Regions from separate parts of the Nocardia sp. NBC_01388 genome, predicted to be linked through region 2. Evidence: riboswitches for the same ligand, from Rfam matches in the RefSeq annotation. Region 2 holds a riboswitch; the other holds the start of a gene.

Region 1 (7,609 bases), 3.3 Mb from region 2:
ACCGCCGCCATTCAGACCCTGACCCACGGTCAGGTCGCGCGCGGCTCGACGCTGATGAACATCGTCAACCAGACGGCCGGATCCATCGGCACCGCAACGATTTCCGTGGTGCTGACCACCCTGCTCAATCACCGGCCCCTGGCGGGTGCGGCCATCGGCTCGCGCTACAGTCCCGAGCTCGCGGGCAAGATTCCGCCGCCTGATCTCGATCGCGGATTCTCCGATGCCGCACAGGCTTTCGGCCACACCTTCGTGGTCGCACTGGTGCTGCTGCTGCTCACCTTGATCCCGGCGTTCTTCCTGCCCCGGGTCAAACCGAAGAATCCGGAGCTCACCGAGGCCCCGGTGGTCGTCGCGCACTGAGGCTTTACCGCCGTGCGCGCGGAGGCGTCGCCTCCCCGCGCATGGCGGTTTTCGCACACATCGCCCCCGCTCGGCAGTATCCGAGCGGGGGCGATGCGCGTCAGTCCGGCGGGCACAGGGGAGCGCTACCGGGCCGGGCTGCCGGTTACCGGCCGCAATACCCGTTCCACCAGAGCGGTGTCGCAGTGCTCGATGACCTCGGTGATCCGGCCGCCCGCGAGCCGGAAAACGAAGCAGTAGGTCTGGTGATACGGGCCGTGTGCGGTCGTGCCGTAGCCGCGAGCCTGGACCACCACCCGGTCGCCGTCGGCGAGCAGGAAATCGGGTTCGAAGCGGTAGCCATCGGTGCGGTAGCCATCGGTGAACTGGGCCATGATCGGGCGCAGCAGTCCGGCCGGCACCGCGCTTTCCATCATCCGCATCGACGATTCCGCCGCCCCACCGTGATGGTCTATCGCCGCACCGGACCCGCCGCGCAGCACCCCTTCGCCGTGGCGCTGCGCGACAGCGCCGCAGAGCTGGCCGCGGAACTGCGGCAACGACTTCGGCGCTAACGCCGGGGAGGCCGAGGGCGAGTAGGCGGACGGCATCGGATCGGTGGACGGCGGCCGACCGGTGGACGGCGGCCGACCGGTTGGTGCCGTCACCACACCTCAGGCGCAGCAACGCGCCCATTGTCGCAGGACTTCGGCCCTGGACGCGGTGGTTGTCCGGGAAGTGGCGGCTATGCGGTGGCCGACATACCCACCCGGTCGGCGGTGATACGGCCGGAATCGGTGTCGTAGTCGTACAACTCGCCGTAGCGGCCCCATTCGATGGCCAATTCCAGCTGCCGGCGCGCATCCTCGTCGGAGAAGCCGCGCCGCAGCAGGTCCTGGAAGAAATCCGCGCGGGCACTGCCGTCGGAACTGCCGATCAGCGCACTGCAGATGGTGCGTACCAGCGGCGCGCGGCGGCGCGCCTGGGTGGCGAAGAGGTTCTTGCTGGTCTGGATATCGGCGGTGGTGAAGTTCGCGCCGATATTGGTCAGGATCACATCACCGGAATCGGCGATCAGGAATCCCAGCAGGGCGGCCGCATCGACCAGGGGCAGTAGATCGTCGAGTTCGAAGGTCAGTTCGTCGGCGATCACCGGCAGATCGGCGCGACCGTCCTTGGCGTAGACCAACTCCAGCAGACCCGCGATGCCACCGACCGAGGCATCGGGCAGCGGGATGGCGAACGGGGTGCCGGTATCGGGTGTGGCAGCGGCGATTTCGGTATCGCGACCGGTGAGCAGCCCGTAGATCTGATCGACCAGGGCGATGAAACCGGGGGCGCGGCGATTACGCGGGCGCGGTTGATCCACCACGACCTCGGCGATGATGTGCCCGGGATTGGCGCCCAGCACCACCACGCGATCGGCCAGCTGCACCGCCTCCTCGATATTGTGGGTGACGATGCAGATCGCGCGGGTCGGAAAGTCCTTGGTGGACCACAGATTCACCAGTTCGGTGCGCAGATTCTCCGCCGTGAGCACGTCCAGCGCCGAGAACGGCTCATCCATCAGCAGCAGATCCGGCTCCAGCACCAGGGCGCGCGCGAAGCCCACCCGCTGGCGCATACCGCCGGAAAGCTCCTTGGGATAGGCGGTTTCGAAACCGTCCAGGCCGATGCGGTCGATCGCCTCGAGCGCTTGCTGACGGCGCTGCGCCGGCGGGACACCGCGCGCGGCCAACCCCAGTTCCACATTGTCCTGCACGGTCAGCCACGGCATCAGCGCGAAGGACTGGAACACCAGTGCCGCACCGGGATTCGCGCCGGTGAGCGGTGTGCCCCGGTAGCGAACCTGCCCGCTGGTGGGTGCCAGCAGTCCGGCGACCGCCCGCAGCAGCGTGGACTTGCCCGAGCCCGAGCGGCCCAGCAGCGCCACGATCTCCCCGTCGCGCAATTGCAGATTCACGTGTTCGAGCACATTGAGGCGCTCGCCGGACGCCCCGTCGAACGACATACCGACATCGTCGATATCGATGAGGACTTCGCCGGTGGTTGCGGTCGTCATATGAAGTCTCCTTAGAACGAGTAGCGGCGTTGCGCCAGGGCGTAGAGCCGCCGCCAGAAGAGTCGATTGAGGCCGACCACATAGGCGCTCATGATGAGCACGCCCACCAGAATGCGCGGGCCGTCACCGACGCTGGTGGCATCGGCGATATAGGAACCCAGACCGGTCGCCGTCAGCGTGGTGTCACCGAATTTCACGACCTCGGCGACGATGGCGGCATTCCACGCCCCGCCGGCCGCGGTGATCGCGCCGGTGACGAAGCTGGGGAAGATGGCGGGCAGGATCAGCCGCCGCCACCACAGGGTGCGGGGCAGGCGCAGACTGGTCGCGGCCTCGCGCAGATCATTGGGCACCGCCGAGGCGCCCGCGATCACATTGAACAGGATGTACCACTGCGCACCCAGGGCCATCAGCACGATGCCCGCCCACTGCAGGCTCGCATTGGTCGCCAGCAGCACCGCGCCGATGAGCGGGAACAGGAAGTTGGCGGGGAAGCTGGCCAGCACCTGCACGATCGGCTGTGCGATCCGGGACACCTTGGGGTTCAACCCGATCCACACCCCGACCGGCACCCAGATGACCGTGGCGAAGAGCAGCACCACGATCACCCGCGCCAGCGTGATCGCGCCCAGGCCCGCGGCATGGGCGAGTTCCTCGAAACCGACCGTGGACCGGATATAGCGCAGCATGAGGAAACAGCCCACCGCCAGCGCGGCCGAGACGATGAGTGTGAACACCAGATCATTGGCGCGGCGGCGCTTGTCGGGCACATACAGCTGATATTCGGCCAGGCCGAACACCCGCATCATCCGGTCGATCGGATACACCAGCGGCCCGAAGACCCGCCCCAGCAGCACCGTGATGTGGCTGCGGCGCAACAGATTCAGCACCAGGCTGCGCGGGGCCTGCGCGGATTTGCTGTCCTCGAAGCGAAAACGCTCCACCCACACCGTGATCGGCCGCCAGAACAGCACATTCAAGCCCACCACCATGACGACCATGGTCACGATCGCCAGCAGCACCTTGCCGGTATCACTCTCGGCGGCCGCACTGGCGACATAGGAGCCGATGCCCGGCAGCGCGTACTCACGATTGTTGACGCTGATCGCCTCGGCCGCGGTCAGGAAGAACCAGCCGCCGCCGAAACTCATCATCGCGTTCCACACCAGCGGGAACATGCCGCTGGGCACATCCAGTCGCCAGAACCGCTGCCAGCGCGACAATCTCAGATTGCGGGCCGCCTCATCGAGTTCCCGCGGTTGCGAAACGAGGCTGTGGTGGAACGCGAACGCCATATTCCAGGCCTGGGAGGTGAAGATCGCGAAAATCGACGCGGCCTCCAAACCCAGTGTGGAGCCCGGGAACAGGGCGATGAATCCGGTCACGGTCACCGACAGGAAACCCAGGATCGGCACCGACTGCAGAATGTCCAGCGCCGGGAGCATGAGCTTCTCCGCGCGCGGCAGCCGGGCCGCGGCGGTGGCGAACACGAAGGTGAACACGATCGACAGACCCAGCGCCAGGAACATCCGCAGCAGCGACCGCGCCGCGTAGTAGGGCAACTCGGCGGGATCGGTGGAAATGCTCGACGGTGCGGACGAATCGTCGAAAGGCACATTCATGCCTTGCGAGACCCGCACCACCAGCCAGATCAGGACCGCCGCGCCCGCGAAGACCGCGATATCGGCCCAGCGCGAACGCGGGCGATCGAGCACACCGCGGGTGGGATAGGTGGTGCTCATGCCTCCACCTCCGGTTGCGGCACCGTGCGCCAGCCGACACTGGTGACCGACGGCTCCAAGCTCAGCCGGCTCACCGCGGACTCCATCTGCCGGTCGTCGCGGCGGTCACCGGTCAACTCCGCGCGCACCTCCACCCGCCCAGGCACGGTGTTGTGACTGGAGATGGACACCAGCCGAAAGTCCGTGCGCGTCAAGGACTGCACCAGCAGCGAGCGCACCGCGGCCTCGTGCGCGTCATCGGTGACGGCGGTGAACGCGTACAGCGCGTCCTGATCGCGATCGACCGGCCGATCCACCGCGCGGGCGGCGGTGCGCAGCGCGGTATTGACCACCACGACCGCGACCGTGCCCGCCGCGGCGGTGGTGTACATCCCGGCGCCGGTCAGCGCGCCGACCGCGGCCGCACACCACAGCGTGGCGGCGGTGTTGAGGCCGCGGATATTGAACCCGTCGCGCATGATGACACCCGCGCCGAGGAAGCCGATACCGGAAACAATCTGTGCCGCAACGCGAGTCGGGTCAGCGTCGCTGCCGCTGAAACCGTGTGCCGACAGCAGTACGAACAGGGTGGCTCCGGCGGAGACCAGGGCATTCGTGCGCAATCCGGCCATGCGTGCCCGGTACTGCCGCTCGAAGCCGATCACCGCACCGAACCCGACACCCGCGCCGAGCCGAAGCAGCATTTCCCACGTGGTCATGACGCCCTCCACTAAGAGGTCGGCGCACTCGTGAACGCACGCTACAGGGGGAAAAGCACCGCGCAGCGGAGAAAGGGAGTGTCGCCTGGTGAACGATTGGCTAACGGAACTTTGTCCGGTCCATCGGGCATGACACTCACCTCCAGTTGCGTCTGCGAGCGCGCCAGGGGAGTGGTTTCCGGCGCGAATCGCCGAACGGTGACCACCCCTCGTAAGACCTTTGGCACTCCACGGCGTAACCCGCACCAGGGGCGGGAGCCGGTCGGGATCACCCCTTGATCCGGGGAGACCTGTCCTGACCCGGGGCGTCTCTCGACGTTCGGGGTCGCCGGCCTGTATCCGCAGAGGAGCCTCAGCTAACGACGGCACCTTGCGGTTGCGAGTAAACACCCTGGTCGGTGCATGAGGCAACCCGGTGTGGCGCCCGTCGCACCCATGTCGCCGCGGGGCGGCATACTCGGGAGCGTGGTTTCGGTACCGATCGCACGGCATCTGCTGCGGGCGAAAGATCTCGCCGACGCGCGCTACGGCGAACCCCTCGGGGTGGTCGATATGGCGGCGGCGGCCGGACTGTCGCGCGCGCATTTCAGTCGCGAATTCCGCCGCGCCTTCGGCGAGTCACCGCACAGCTATCTGCTCACGCGCCGGATGGAACGCGCCGCGGCGCTGCTGCGCTATACCGACCATTCCGTCGCCGATATCTGCTTCCGGGTCGGCTGGCTGAGCGTCGGGTCGTTCACCACCACCTTCACCCGCACCTTCGGACGGTCACCGACGATGTACCGCGCCGCCTATCCGCCCGCCGCCCAGCACGTGCGCGTGCCCGCGTGCATGGTGCGCTTTTTCGGCCGACCCCAGAACAGCCCGTCCTGACGGCACACCCTGTCCGACGGCGGGAAAGCGCTCCTCCCGAGTGGGAAGGAAAGCCGTTCTCCGGCAGGTGAATTGGACCCTCGTGTGCCGGACTTCCCGCCGATCACGCGCCGACGGCCGCACCGCGCGCATCCGGGACCGCGCCGGCCTTCGCGAGGACCGGCATCTCTCCGGAATCGGGCACATCGGTGCCGCGCAGCGAGGCGCCCGCGGTCTCGCGCAGGAAGAACCAGGCGATCAGGCCGATACCGCAGCCGAAGACCATGTACAGCGCCGGGAACAGGGTCCAGCCGGTGCCGTCGATGACCGCCTCGTTCACCAGCGGTGCGGTGCCGCCGAAGACGGCGGTGGACACGTTGTAGCCCAGCGCGAATCCCGCATAGCGAACCTGGGTGGGGAAGATGGCGGGGAAGGTGGCCGTGATGGTCGCCAGCTGCGGCAGATACAGCAGGCCCAGCGTCACGAAACCGACGACGGCCCAGGCGGTTCCACGGCCCATCAGCCAGTACATCGGCACCGCCAGCACCGCCAGGCCGATCAGCGAATACAGCCACATGGGCCGGCGCCCGACCCGGTCGGACAGACGGCCGAACCACGGCAGCGCCGCCATCATGATCACCTGGCCGATCAGCATCATGGCGGTGGTGGTCGATTCCCCCATGCCGAGGGTGTGCTGCAGATAGGTCGGCTGATAGGTCAGCAGGGTGTAGTTCGCGATATTGAGCGCCACCACCAGTCCGGCCAGGGTCAGCAGCTCGCGCCGGTAATCGGTGAACAGCACCCGCAATCCGGTCGGCGGCTGCTTCTGGGCCGCCACCTCGGTGAAGACCGGCGATTCCTCCAGGCGTGAGCGCAGATACCAGCCGATCAGCCCCAGCGGCACCGCCAGCAGGAACGGAATGCGCCAGCCCCACGCGTACATGGCATCCGAGCCCAGCGCCAGCTGACAGGCCAGCACCACCGCCGAACCGCCGACGAAACCGCCCAGGGTGCCGAATTCCAGGAAGCTGCCCAGGAAACCGCGCCGGCGATCGGGGCAGGTTTCGGCGAGATAGGTTGCGGCGCCGCCGTATTCACCGCCGGTGGAGAAGCCCTGCACCACGCGCAGGGTGATCAGCAGAATGGGCGCCAGCACGCCCGCGGTGGCGTGGGTGGGCAGGATGCCCAGGGCGCCGGTCGCGCCGGCCATGAGCAGAATCGTGGTGGCCAGCACGGTTTTGCGGCCGACCCGGTCCCCGAGCGGGCCCCACACCATGCCGCCGAGCGGGCGCAGCAGGAACGACACCGCGAAACCCAGCATCGTGCCCAGGGCGCCGAGGTGTCCGGGGAAGAAGGCGGCGGTGATGTAGGTGGCGGCCGCGGCGTAGACGCCGTAGTCGAACCATTCGGTGGCATTGCCCATGGCCGCTGCGGCCACCGCACGGGTCTGCTGTGCGGATTTCGGGTCGCGGGTCGTCATGAGCGGCTCTCTTCCCTGGTCGCGAGATCGGTGGTGCGGCACGGCTGCGGTGCCCACACGAAGAGTCGACATACCCGGGGGTTTGTTCGAGCAAACTCGCGGTGCTGACCGCCGCGTCGCGAGCACCGGCGATCACCAGCGGGTTCAAGGGGTTTGTGACATGGATCGCACTGGTTCGAATGTGACGGGCAAACGAGAGGCCATCGCGCTGCCCGCGCGCGGGCAAAACAGCACGTTTCGAGAAGACCGGGCGCATCCGGGCCGGTTAGCGTTCAGGACAGTCCGCAACAGGTCCGATCAGGGAGAACCGATAATGAAGATTTCCAGCGTGCAGCTGTGGGTGCACGACCAGGCCGCCGCGCTCACGTTCTATACCGACAAGGTCGGTATGGAATTGCGCAGCGATGTGACCATGCCGGAGATGGGCGACTTC
Region 2 (7,609 bases):
CCCGATGGCACCGAATCATAATGTGCGACAAGGTATACGGTGCCGGTCGAATTGGTGCCGGGCAGCCGGGCCACAATATTGGAGACCCGGCCCAGACCGGCCTCGCCGTGCTGGAATGCTCCCGGCCAGCGCCCGACGCCCTCCCGAATATCGGTCTGCAGACCGAGCTTTCGGAGTTCCCCGGCGAGATAGTCACGGACGCGGTCGTGTTCGGCGCTGCCGACCGGATGGGTCGTATGCGCGATCTCCTGCACGGTCCGGAAGGCGCGCCCGGCGCTGAACACCTCGTTCGGCGCGGAGTCCGTCCGATATCCGTGCGGCTGCTGCTGCCAGGCGGTGGCCACCACCACCGCCAGCAGTACTGCGAATGCCAGAAACCCGGAAAGCCCTCGTCCCACCCGCATGGATCCGATAGTAGGCAAGAAAGAGGGCGTTGGGTCCGACTCGGCCCGCCGAGTCGAATCAAGCCTGCTGGGTCGGCAGCACGATCACCGGACGCAGATTCAGGCAACCCTGTCGCACAGCTCCCGGACAACTCGGCCGCATCGCTGCCGGGCAACTCCGTCGCACCGCGCTGAGGTGTGCGGATGACGGCACAGCACCAGGCTGATATCGACTGCACGGCTTCCCTGCCGCGCACCCTTTCACGTGGTAGACCGGCCTTATGACGGAGGTGGCCGGCGACGGCGCCGAGCCCTCGGCAGCGGGGCGCGCGGCGCCCACGGCAGCGGGGCGTTCGGCGGAATTCTGGGGTTACCTCATGTGGGGCCTCGCGGGACTGGCGATTGTCATTCCCGAACTGGCATCGGTATTCCGGTTGGCGGACTGGCCGACCATCTCATCGACGATCGGGCATCTGCAGGCTCAGCACGCGTGGGTGCGCCTGATCGTGGTGTTCGTCATCGTGGTCCTGGCGTATTACGCGGTGCCGCAATTGACGATGAATCCCGATCCGGCGCCCAGCAGCGTCGGGGGCCGGCCGGTGACCGCCAATGGCCGTATCACCACGAACAATGCGCCGGTCCAGTTGCTCGGGGTGGGGTACCTGGTGCTGGCCGCGGTGGTCTTCGTCTTCGGTGTGCTGTTCGCGGCCGGTGCGCGGCATATGGATCCGAACACCTACGTGGGCGCCTATGTGCTCTACGGCCTGATAGCGCTCGTCTGGGTGGTGATTCCCAGCGTGCTTTCGCTGGTATTCAGCCGCGATGTCCCGTTCCCCACGCTGTTCCGCACCATCGGCTATCTGGAGCGCCGCGCTCATCCCTTTGCCGCGGTCCTGCTCGCATTGCTGGTGGTGCTGCTCATTCATCTGGCCTTCTACCCGTGGCCGCGGGTGGTCGCGTAGCGCCGGGAAGTCTTTCCGTCGCTATCATCGCAATGGTGCGTGCATTGTCGGGAAAAGTGAGTGTGGCGCTGCTGGCCGTGCTGCTGCTCTCGGCCTGTGGCACGCAGGGTAGGGACACTCCCGCCGCCGCACCCGCCAGTTCCAAGCCGCGGGTGGCCGCGCCGTCGGTGGACGTCGGGCTCTGTGGTTCGGCGGATGCCGGTCAGGTCGGCACGCAGTCCGGGCTCGGTGCGGTGACCCTCGTTTCCAGCGACGCCCTGCTGTGCCGCTGGGAGGCGCGGGACGGATCGAGCGTCACCTTCCGCTGGTTCCGGGGCAGCCCGATCGACCAATATCACAGTGACACAGCGACTTCCGTGAAGCGAGACGGTGTAGACATCGTCGGCCGCTCCGGATACAGCTGGCGCGGTGCGCATTCCTGCGAGGCGGCGGTGCCCACCGGTGACGCCGATTTCATCGCCTGGACAGTCGATTCCGCCGCCGCCACGCCCGATGCCGCCTGCGCGGCCGTCGATCGACTGGCCTCGGCGACTCTGGCAAAGGGGTGAATCCCGTGCTCACCAAGACAATTGCGGCGATGGCGGTAGCCGTGGCCACCCTCGGCGTCGTGACCGGATGCTCGAGCCATCAGCAGGACACCGCGGTGCGCTCGGCCGACGACCCCGACCTGCTGGCCGGCTGCGGTCCACTGCCCGACCAGGTCATCGCCACCACCCTGCAGGTGCCGTCGGTGCACCAGCAGAGCGCGCCGACCATCTGCAACTGGATCGGCGACTATCCGTCCGGCGGCACCGTGGGCCTGACCTACGCCTGGCTGCGCAACGACAATCTGATGACCGAAACCAAGGTGGCCGGTGATTTCGGTTATCAGATCGAGCGGGTGGTGATCAAACACTTCGCGGGTATGTACGTGCGGGACCCGAACGATCCGGGCAGCTGTGCGGTGACCATCTCCGATACCGGAATAGTCACCTGGTGGGTGCACAATCGCAGCCACACCGCACAGCCGGACCCGTGCGCCGCCGCCATGAGCCTGATGCAGGCCACGCTGGCGATCGACGGCGTCTGATCAGCCGGTGATGGCCTGGAAGATCTTGACGCCCACCAGTATCACCGCCACGAGCAGATAGCCGCGCAGTGCGAGCATGCCCGTCATCCGCGCCGTGCTGAACACCGGACGCTCCAGCGTGTGCAGCGCCGGGGTGCGCCAGGTATCGCGATCCTGCTCCACAATCGCCTTGCGCTCGGCGCGGGTGAGCGGGGTCGCATCCAATTCCTCGATCTGGTCCGGGTCGATATCGCCGAGTTCCAGTGCGGTGCGCTCGATTTCGCGCCGCTTGGCGATCCGCCAGCTGATCAGCATGCCCGCGCCGCCGAGCAGGCCGATGCCCACCCCCGCGCCGAATCCGATTTCGAGGGCGCCGGTGGTCAGGCCGGGGAAGAAGGTCGCGGCGGTGAGTGCCAGCGACAGCAGCACCAGCGACCACACGATGACACCCGCGACAATGTTCTGCCGCACGGTATTCACCCACGGGCCGAGCACCGCCCGGTCATTGCAGAGCAGCACCAGAAACACTGTGGCGGAAGGCAGTAGGACACCGGCCAGCGCCTGCACACCCTGGGTCAGCAGGCCCAGCACATGATCCGGGCTGAACGACACCGCGGCCGCGATCGCCAGCAGCACCGCGTATCCCGCATAGAACATCGGCGCTTCGCTGATCTTCCAGTGCAGTGAGTGCCGCTTGCCCAGGGTGTCGCCGAGGGCATAGGTGGTGGCCAGGCCGACGGCATTCGCACCGATGAGCGAGGCGTCGAACAGCAGGATGGCGAACAGTGCGCCGACGGTCTTGCCCATGTGCTCGGACAGGCTCTGGGCAACGGCCCCGGCATCGGTGAAATTGCCGATGGCGCCGGTACCGGCGAGACCGAAGGCCGCGGCGGCCATGATGGCGATCGCACCGGCCATGACCACCACAATGCCGATCCACAGATCGATGCGCTCGTAGCGGATCCAGCGCGGGGTGATGCGCTTGTCGACGATGTTCGACTGCTGGAAGAACAGCTGCCAGGGCGCGACGGTGGTGCCGACAATGGCGACGATCAGCAGCAGCAGTGTGGAATTCAGCCCGCCGGGGAACGAGGGGAGCAGACCGTGCGCGGTGTCGCGCGCACTCGGATGCACCATGAAGGCCAGGGGGAGCATGACGATATTCACGGCGATGAGCCCGAAAAGGAAACGCTCCCAACGGCGGAACGAACCGCCTGCCACCATGGCGAACAGCAGTACCGCTGCCAGCGGCACCGAAATGCCCTTGGGCAGGCCGAAATAGCCCAGCGCCATGGAGACGCCGATGAATTCGGTGACGATGGTCAGCGCGTTCACGATGAACAGGTCGCCGACGCTGAACGCGCCCCAGAACTTGCCGAAGCGATCGAAGATCAAGCGCGCGTGCCCGACTCCGGCGACCGCGCCCAGCCGCACCACCATCTCCTGGTTCACGTACAGCACCGGGATGAGCAGCAGCAGCGTCCAGACCAGGGCCATACCGTAGTTCTGTCCGGCCTGCGCGTAGGTGGCCACGCCACCGGCGTCATTGTCGCCGACCATGACGATGAGGCCGGGGCCGATGATGGCGAGCAACATGCGCAGACGCTGTGTGCGGGTACGTCCTTCGAGGGTGTCGTGCTGGCCGATACTGCCCAGCGCGCCGACGATATCGCCCACATGGGCGGAGTCCATGGTGGCGGAGGTGGCGGCGGCTCCGGTGGGAGCCGCGGTGGTCACGGTACGGCGGTCGCCGCCATTCGAGAAGAAGGCCATTGCCGTTCCCTCGCTTTCGACATCAGGTGTTGCGGGCGTGCGGAATCAACCCGGTCACCTAGCGATTTCGGGCACACCGAAACTGCTCGCGGCACACGCCTACCACGCCGCCGGCAGTGCGCCGGAGGGTCGAATGTGCTCGCGGGTCAGCCGATTACCGAAATGCGGCAGGCCGGGGACGAGACGAATCGGAAATCCGTACTCGGATACGGACTATCGCCGGAACTCATGTGTCGTCCCTCACCTCCTTGCCGCCATGACGCACGAGGACGTCGTGAAACTCATCGCGTCAGACCGCGCGGGCAAGGGGGAAACATGGCCACGCACAACGGCGTAGCCCTGCACCCCTCTCGTCAGAGCTTCGGCACTGTACGACGTATCCGGGGGCTCGCGGCCCGGGGAAGCCACTTTGGATCAACCCTTAATCCGGGCTGATCTGTCCTAACCCTGGGCGTCTCTCGACGTCGTCGGATCAGTGGCCTGTGTTCGTACAGGAGCCTCGCCTAGCGAGGTGCTGACTCGGCAATGTTGAGCGTGCTCGGAGCGAATGTCAACTTCAGCCCGGTCGGTTCGGTTCGCGGATTGCCGGTTGACAAGCCGGGCGTAAGGGTTCTGAAACCGGGCGGGAACAGCATGAGGACACCCTCATCGACCACCCCAGAAGGATCCGAAGTCATGAAAGCGACATACTTTTCGACCGCCCTCGGTGCCGTCGCGGCGACCGTCACGGCCCTCGCGCTCAGCGCGGCCCCGGCGAATGCCGCGCAACTCGACCAGTTCGTCTCACCGTCCGGGAACATCGGCTGCCTCATCGGCCCGCACGGTGCGGAGTGCGAGATCAGGGACCACAGCTACGCCCAGCCGGTGGCGCCGGTCAACTGCCACGGCGCGTACGGCGATGTGTTCTCCGCACAGGACGGGACCTTCGCGCAGCTCAACTGTCACACCGATCAGCCCATCGACTTCCATTCTCGCGTAGTCGATTACGGCCAGCAGGTCCGCGAAGGCACCATGGTCTGCAGTGTCACCATGCAGTACGTCGAATGCGCCGACGGCACTACCGGCCACGGCTTCAAGGTGGCCCGCGAGTTCTACAACGTCTACTGAATCCGATTACCGGCCCGCGGTGGCAGACACTGACCGCGCTGGTTGGAATGTGCTGAGAGTCCGCTGTCACGCCTGGTGATAGCCGGATCATGACAATCTGCGTGCCCGCCGACCGGTGGGCACGCAGCGTTTTTCCGGGATAGGGTCGCCCCACCACCGGATTGCGCGAAGGTTTCACCGCTCGGCCGCATGGACAGGAGAGGAGCGTTGCTATAACGCTTCGTATTTGGCTGAGCAGTGCCGGGGCGGCAACCGCCCAGGTCATGCGCTTGCTGCGGGAGAACCCCGACGGGGTCGACGTCACCATGTACGCCAGCAATGTGGATCCGGGCGCGGCGGCGCTGTCGGTCTGCGATGTGCCGGCCGTCGAACCTCGCCACGTCGGTAATGACGAGTACGCGCAATTCGCGCTCGACTTCTGCCGGACCAACCGCATCGATGTCCTCATACCGCCGCGCCGCCTCGACGCCCTCGCCGGGCACGCCGCGGATTTCGCGGCGGTCGGTACCAGCCTGATGTGCTCGCCGCTGTCCGCGGTGCAGGTGCTGACCAGTAAAACGCGGACCTATGAAGCCGCCAGTGTCGCAGGCATTCCGGTGCCGCCGTGGCGCGTGGTGTCCGATGCCGACGGATTGCGTGCGGCCGTCGCGGAATTGTCAGCAGGAGGCGAGACCGTCTGCATCAAGCCGAGCGGTGAGTATTCGGCCTTCGGCTTCCGAATCCTGGACGATCGCCCGCTCAGCATGGCCAGCCTGCTGGCTCCGCCCCGCCCGGTGGCCTCGGTCGATGCGGTGGCCGAGGCCCTGCGGCGCTCGGCGGAGGAGGGCGAACCGGAGTTCGAACTGCTCGTCATGCCGTACCTCGATGCCCCCGAGATCAGCATCGACTGCCTCTCGGCGCCGGGAGGCGAACTGCTGGTCGGCATTCCGCGCTCGAAGCAGGGCCGCTTCCGCATGCTGCTGGACAACCCGGAGGTGGTCGACATCGCCCGCCAACTCGTCCGGCATTTCGAACTCGCCTATCTGACCAATGTGCAATTGCGCTACCGCAATGGCGAACCGGTACTGCTGGAAGCCAATCCGCGCCCCTCGGCGGGACTGTTCCAAACGGCCTTCGCCGATGTGAACCTGCCGTGGGCCGCGGTCCGGCTACTGCTGCAGGGCGATTCGGGCTTGCGTAATCCGCCGCGCCTGGGCGCCTGCCTCGCGGTGGCGGAAGCGGTCATGGAGGTCGCTCCGCGCCCGATCGTTCCTGATGCATTACCTCCGCCCGCGTCACCGATTCGAGTACCGGAACCGGCGGCCGATTCGTGGAGCGCCGGCCTCGCGGTCTGAGCCACCTGGCATTGTGGGATTCGGGATGTGGGCCCCACCATGATTGTGATTCATCCCGTATATCTGATGCTGTGATGTGTTCTGTGTCGACACCGCTTAACGTCGCGAGAGCATAAGAGTTGGTTGGAAGGTGGCAGTTAGCGTGATCGGTACCCAGGCCAAGCTTGATGAGCTGGCCAAGATCCTGGCGATCGCCGCGGAACCGGCGGGTGAGGCCGCGATCGCCAAGCGGGCGAAGAAGGGCATTCCCAGCGTTCGCGAGCGCGTGCACATGCTGCTCGACCCCGGGACGTTCATCGAGACCAGTGCGCTGGCCCGCCAGCCCGGTCAGCCGGATGCGCTCTACGGTGACGGACTGGTCACCGGTCGCGGGCGGATCGGCGGGCGTCCGGTAGTGGTGATCTCCCACGATCAGACCGTGTACGCCGGGACCGTCGGCGTCACCTCCGCCCAGAAGTTCATGCGGGCCTTGCAATTCGCGTTCGACAACGCGTGCCCCGTGGTGACGATCAACGATTCGGGCGGCGCCCGAATTCAGGACGCTGTGGGTTCCATCGCCTCGTTCGGCGATATTTCCCGGGTGCTGGAGAAACTGTCCGGCTACGTACCGCAGGTCTCGATCATTCTCGGCAAATGCGCCGCGGGATCGGTCTACGGGCCCATCAATACCGATGTGCTCATCGGCACCAAAGACTCCTACATGTTCGTCACCGGGCCGGACGTGATCAAGGCCGTCAACGGTGAGGACGTCAGCGCCGAGGAGCTCGGCGGCGCGGAGGTGCAGGCCAAACGCGGCACCCTGCATCACGTGGCCGAGACCGAGCAGGAGGCCTACGACTGGGCCCGCAATTACCTGAGCTACATGCCGACGAGCTGCGTCGAACAGCCGCCGATCGTGAATCCGGGCCTGGAACCGGAGATCACAGACTCTGACCGCGAGCTCGACAAGATCATCCCGGACTCCGATCGCGCCGGTTACGACATGCACGAGATCCTGCTGCG

What was found. Region 2 has a riboswitch for magnesium ahead of OG716_RS27795 (NRAMP family divalent metal transporter). Riboswitches for the same ligand answer to the same signal wherever they lie in the genome.
Region 1: it holds a riboswitch for magnesium, as region 2 does, so the genes downstream of both, OG716_RS12100 (MgtC/SapB family protein) here and OG716_RS27795 (NRAMP family divalent metal transporter) in region 2, are expected to answer to the same signal.

Annotation. Positions count from the first base shown of each region.
Region 1 covers NZ_CP109553.1:2,480,394-2,488,002, reverse strand. The annotation lists gene OG716_RS12120 (DHA2 family efflux MFS transporter permease subunit) at 1-363, shown strand, start outside; gene OG716_RS12115 (nuclear transport factor 2 family protein) at 489-1,010, opposite strand; gene OG716_RS12110 (nitrate/sulfonate/bicarbonate ABC transporter ATP-binding protein) at 1,088-2,404, opposite strand; gene OG716_RS12105 (ABC transporter permease) at 2,416-4,146, opposite strand; gene OG716_RS12100 (MgtC/SapB family protein) at 4,143-4,844, opposite strand; M-box (ykoK) riboswitch at 5,042-5,215, opposite strand; gene OG716_RS12095 (helix-turn-helix domain-containing protein) at 5,310-5,717, shown strand; gene OG716_RS12090 (MFS transporter) at 5,821-7,176, opposite strand; gene OG716_RS12085 (VOC family protein) at 7,487-7,609, shown strand, end outside.
Region 2 covers NZ_CP109553.1:5,731,561-5,739,169, reverse strand. The annotation lists gene OG716_RS27815 (M28 family peptidase) at 1-404, opposite strand, end outside; gene OG716_RS27810 (hypothetical protein) at 665-1,345, shown strand; gene OG716_RS27805 (DUF3558 family protein) at 1,381-1,893, shown strand; gene OG716_RS27800 (DUF3558 domain-containing protein) at 1,899-2,414, shown strand; gene OG716_RS27795 (NRAMP family divalent metal transporter) at 2,415-4,166, opposite strand; M-box (ykoK) riboswitch at 4,505-4,684, opposite strand; gene OG716_RS27790 (DUF6636 domain-containing protein) at 4,842-5,273, shown strand; gene OG716_RS27785 (ATP-grasp domain-containing protein) at 5,537-6,607, shown strand; gene OG716_RS27780 (acyl-CoA carboxylase subunit beta) at 6,750-7,609, shown strand, end outside.